DNA from 2 places in the Streptomyces sp. NPDC053665 genome. Region 1 is predicted to be linked to the other one. Evidence: predicted binding sites of a transcription regulator. Region 1 holds the regulator's gene; the other holds the start of a gene.
The links. The regulator HrcA, encoded in region 1, represses chaperone genes, less so after heat shock. The targets are predictions, from matches to a motif close to TTNGCACTCNGNNNNNCNGAGTGCNAA.
Positions count from the first base shown of each region.

Region 2: a site for HrcA is predicted at 1,292-1,318, ahead of groES (co-chaperone GroES). Genes of this name have one in related genera too.

Region 1 covers NZ_JBVJKK010000002.1:673,379-675,770, reverse strand. Annotated here, with positions in the region: gene ACZ6ZN_RS10610 (MBL fold metallo-hydrolase) at 1-255, opposite strand, end outside; gene hrcA (heat-inducible transcriptional repressor HrcA) at 427-1,443, shown strand; gene dnaJ (molecular chaperone DnaJ) at 1,443-2,392, shown strand, end outside.
Region 2 covers NZ_JBVJKK010000003.1:246,903-249,294, reverse strand. Annotated here, with positions in the region: gene groL (chaperonin GroEL) at 1-767, opposite strand, end outside; gene groES (co-chaperone GroES) at 884-1,192, opposite strand; gene ACZ6ZN_RS14140 (polysaccharide deacetylase family protein) at 1,362-2,315, opposite strand; gene ACZ6ZN_RS14135 (polysaccharide deacetylase family protein) at 2,312-2,392, opposite strand, start outside.

The DNA of each region.
Region 1 (2,392 bases):
CGGGAGCGCGGCCGCGCCGAGGACGTGGTCGAAGTGGGGGTGGGTCAGCGCGAGATGTGTCACACGCCGACCGGTGAGCGCCCGCGCCTGCGCACCCAGCCGCGCGCCCTCGGCGAGGCTCGACCCCGCGTCGATCAGGAGGACCGCCCCCTCGCCGACGACCAGCCCGATCGTGCAGTCCCACACCGGCAGCCGGCACCGCCCCACACCCGCGGCCACGCGCTCCCACCCGAGGTCTTCCCAAGTCACCGTCATACCGGGACGCTAGCGGTGCGCCCCGCCCGCGGCACGACGCCGCACGACCAGCCTTGCCGGGGGCGTACCCCACCGCCGTACACTGGGCCGGGGAATGCTGGCACTCGCACGCGCAGAGTGCCAGGCCGCGAACGGCGGGCAACGGGCGGACGACTTCTGGAGGTGTGCGCGATGCTCAGTGAACGCAGACTGCAAGTGCTGCGCGCCATCGTCCAGGACTACGTCGGCACCGAGGAGCCGGTCGGCTCCAAGGCCCTCACCGAGCGGCACAACCTCGGCGTCTCCCCGGCGACCGTGCGCAACGACATGGCGGCCCTGGAGGACGAGGGGTACATCGCCCAGCCGCACACCAGCGCCGGGCGGATCCCCACCGACAAGGGGTACCGGCTGTTCGTCGACAAGCTCGCCGGGGTCAAGCCGATGACCGCGCCCGAGCGGCGCGCGATCCAGAACTTCCTCGAGGGCGCCGTCGACCTCGACGACGTCGTGGCGCGCACGGTGCGGCTGCTCGCGCAGCTCACCCGCCAGGTCGCCGTCGTGCAGTACCCGTCGCTGACCCGCTCGACCGTGCGGCACGTGGAGCTGCTGTCCCTCGCGCCCGCGCGGGTGATGCTCGTGCTGATCACGGACACCGGGCGGGTCGAGCAGCGCGTGGTGGACTGCCCGGCGCCTTTCGGCGAGGCCTCGCTCGCGGATCTGCGCGCGCGCCTCAACAGCCGCGTGGCGAACCGCCGTTTCGCGGATGTGCCGAGTCTGGTGGAGGATCTCCCGGAGGCGTTCGAGCACGAGGACCGGGGTACGGTCTCCACGGTGCTCTCCACACTCCTGGAGACGCTCGTCGAGGAGAACGAGGAGCGGCTGATGATCGGCGGCACCGCCAATCTGACCCGCTTCGGTCATGACTTCCCCCTCACGATCCGGCCCGTGCTGGAGGCGCTGGAGGAGCAGGTCGTGCTCCTCAAGCTGCTCGGCGAGGCGAAGGATCCGGGCGTGACCGTACGGATCGGTCACGAGAACGCCCACGAAGGACTCAACTCCACGTCCGTCGTGTCGGTCGGCTACGGTTCGGGCGGCGAGGCAGTCGCCAAGCTCGGCGTGGTCGGACCGACCCGCATGGACTACCCGGGAACGATGGGAGCGGTACGCGCAGTGGCACGGTACGTCGGACAGATCCTGGCGGAGTCGTAGTGGCCACGGACTACTACGCCGTACTCGGCGTGCGCCGCGACGCGTCGCAGGAAGAGATCAAGAAGGCCTTCCGGCGGCTCGCCCGCGAGCTGCACCCGGACGTCAACCCCGATCCGAAGACCCAGGAGCGGTTCAAGGAGATCAACGCCGCCTACGAGGTGCTGTCGGACCCGCAGAAGAAGCAGGTCTACGACCTCGGCGGCGACCCGCTCTCGCAGGCCGGCGGCGGTGCCGGCGGCTTCGGGGCCGGTGGCTTCGGGAACTTCTCGGACATCATGGACGCCTTCTTCGGCACGGCCTCGCAGCGCGGACCGCGCTCGCGCACCCGCCGCGGCCAGGACGCCATGATCCGCATCGAGGTCGAGCTCGACGAGGCGGCCTTCGGCACGACGAAGGACATCCAGGTCGACACGGCCGTCGTCTGCAACACCTGCAACGGCGAGGGCGCCGCGCCGGGCACCTCCGCGCAGACGTGCGACATGTGCCGCGGCCGCGGTGAGGTCTCGCAGGTCACCCGGTCCTTCCTGGGCCAGGTCATGACCTCCCGCCCCTGCCCGCAGTGCCAGGGCTTCGGCACGGTCGTCCCCACGCCCTGCCCCGAGTGCGCGGGCGACGGCCGGGTGCGCTCCCGCCGGACCCTCACGGTCAAGATCCCGGCCGGTGTCGACAACGGCACGCGGATCCAGCTCGCCGGCGAGGGCGAGGTCGGGCCCGGCGGCGGCCCGGCCGGTGACCTCTACGTCGAGATCCACGAGCTGCCGCACCCGATGTTCCAGCGGCGCGGCGACGACCTGCACTGCACGGTGACGCTCCCCATGACCGCGGCGGCCCTCGGCACGAAGGTGCCGCTGGAGACGCTGGACGGCATGGAGGAGGTCGACATCCGCCCGGGCACCCAGTCCGGCCAGTCGATCCCGCTGCACGGCCGCGGTGTCACGCACCTGCGCGG
Region 2 (2,392 bases), on a different contig from region 1:
CCCTCGACGTCCTCGGCGATGATCAGCAGCGGCTTGGAGGCGTTGGCCTGGATGACCTTCTCCAGCAGCGGCAGCAGGTCCGCGATGGCGGAGATCTTGCCCTGCGTGATGAGGATGTACGGGTCGTCCAGGACGGCTTCCATGCGCTCCTGGTCCGTCACGAAGTACGGCGACAGGTAGCCCTTGTCGAAGGCCATGCCCTCGGTGAAGTCCAGCTCCAGACCGAAGGTGTTGGACTCCTCGACGGTGATGACACCGTCCTTGCCGACCTTGTCCATGGCCTCGGCGATGAGCTCGCCGACCTGCTGGTCCTGGGCGGACAGCGCGGCGACGGCGGCGATGTCGGACTTCTCGTCGATCGGGCGGGCCGAGGCGAGCAGGTCGTCGGAGACGGCCTTGACGGCGGCGTCGATGCCCTTCTTCAGCGCGGCCGGGGAGGCACCCGCGGCGACGTTCTTCAGGCCCTCGCGCACGAGCGCCTGGGCGAGCACGGTCGCGGTGGTCGTACCGTCACCCGCGATGTCGTTGGTCTTGGTCGCCACCTCCTTGACCAGCTGGGCACCGAGGTTCTCGTACGGGTCCTCGATCTCGACCTCGCGGGCGATCGTGACACCGTCGTTGGTGATGGTGGGGGCGCCGAACTTCTTGTCGATGACGACGTTGCGGCCCTTGGGGCCGATCGTCACCTTGACCGTGTCGGCAAGCTTGTTGACGCCGCGCTCGAGGGCGCGACGGGCGTCCTCGTCGAACTTCAGGATCTTCGCCATGGGAGCGTGAGCCCTCTTCCGGAAATTGGGATAACGACAACTGCGCCCCGGGCGCCCGGCTTATTGGCGATCGCGGGGGCCAGGGGCGCAGTTCAGAGCAAGGTGCTTCGGGTGAATTACTTCTCGATGATCGCGAGCACGTCGCGGGCCGAGAGGACGAGGTACTCCTCGCCGTTGTACTTCACCTCGGTGCCGCCGTACTTGCTGTAGAGCACGACGTCGCCGACGGAGACGTCGAGCGGAAGACGGTTGCCGTCCTCGAAGCGGCCCGGGCCCACGGCCAGGACGACGCCCTCCTGGGGCTTCTCCTTGGCGGTGTCCGGGATGACCAGGCCAGAGGCGGTGGTCTGCTCGGCGTCGAGCGGCTGGACCACGATGCGGTCCTCGAGCGGCTTGATGGCAACCTTGGAGCTGGTGGTCGTCACGATCCGACCTCCCCCTTCGGAGATCTCACGGGGTTAACTGTCTGAGGTGGCGACCAGGTGGATCCGTCGTCGCGGGTGCCGGACCTGCCCGTCGCTGTGTTGGCACTCTCCAGGGGGGAGTGCCAGACCCGAGACTATGACTGCGATTAGCACTCGGTCAAGCGGACTGCTAATTGCCCGCGGCGCGTCGGTCGGCCGGCCGCTCCGGCGCGCCTCCCCGGTGGTCCTCCGGGTGGTTCTCCGGGTGGTTCTCCGGGTGGTCCTTCAGGTGGTCCGGCAGGCCTTTCTCCAGGTGGTCCTCCAGCCGTCCCACCCGCAGACCCCGGCGGTCGATCTTGCGCAGCAGGCTCCGCGTCCGTTCGGCGAGCGTCAGGGAGTCGGTGTCGCCGGACGGCACCGAGACGATGTCGCCCGGCCGCAGCCTCCGTGCGCCCCGGCGGTAGTCCAGCTCTCCGTCGCCGTCCAGGGACACGCGCCACAGGACGACCGCCCGGATGCCGCAGTCGGCTGCGGCGCGCAGGGTCGTCGTGTCGTAGGTGCCGTAGGGCGGCCGGAAGAGCCGGGGGTGGACGCCGAACCGGGCCCGGAGCTTGTGCTGCTGGCCGCAGATCTCCGCGCGCTGGCCGGCGTAGGGCAGTCCGCGCAGGGCGGGGTGGTCCAGCGTGTGGTTCTGGAGGGAGGCGCCGACGGCGCGCAGCCGGGCGAAGTGGGCGTAGCCGGGGCCCACGACGCTGTCGGTGAGGAACAGGCTGACGGGGAGCCGTCGTTCGCGCACCAGGTCGACGAAGCGGGGGTCGCGCTCGGCGCCGTCGTCGTAGGTGAGGAAGACGACCGGGTCGCGGGTGGCGACGCGGTCGACGACGGGCGGCAGGCCCGTCGCCCGGCGTCCGTCGACGGGAGCGGAGACCGCCCCGGGCGCTCGACCACCGGCGGGAGCGGAGACCGCCCCCGAGGCCCGGCCGTCGACGGGAGCGGGGGCCGCTCCGGAGGCTCGGCCGTCGGCGGGAGCCGAGGCCGCCCCGGGCGCTCGGCCGTCGGCGCCGCCCGGGTGCTCCCCCGGTGCCGTGGCGCAGCCGGCCAGCAGGGCCAGGCCCGCGCACAGGGCGGCGGCCCGCCGCCTCACAGGTAGTCCTCCAGCCGCCCGACGGCGTACCCCTCGGCCGTGACCTTGTTCAGGAAGCGGCGGAGCATGTCGGGCAT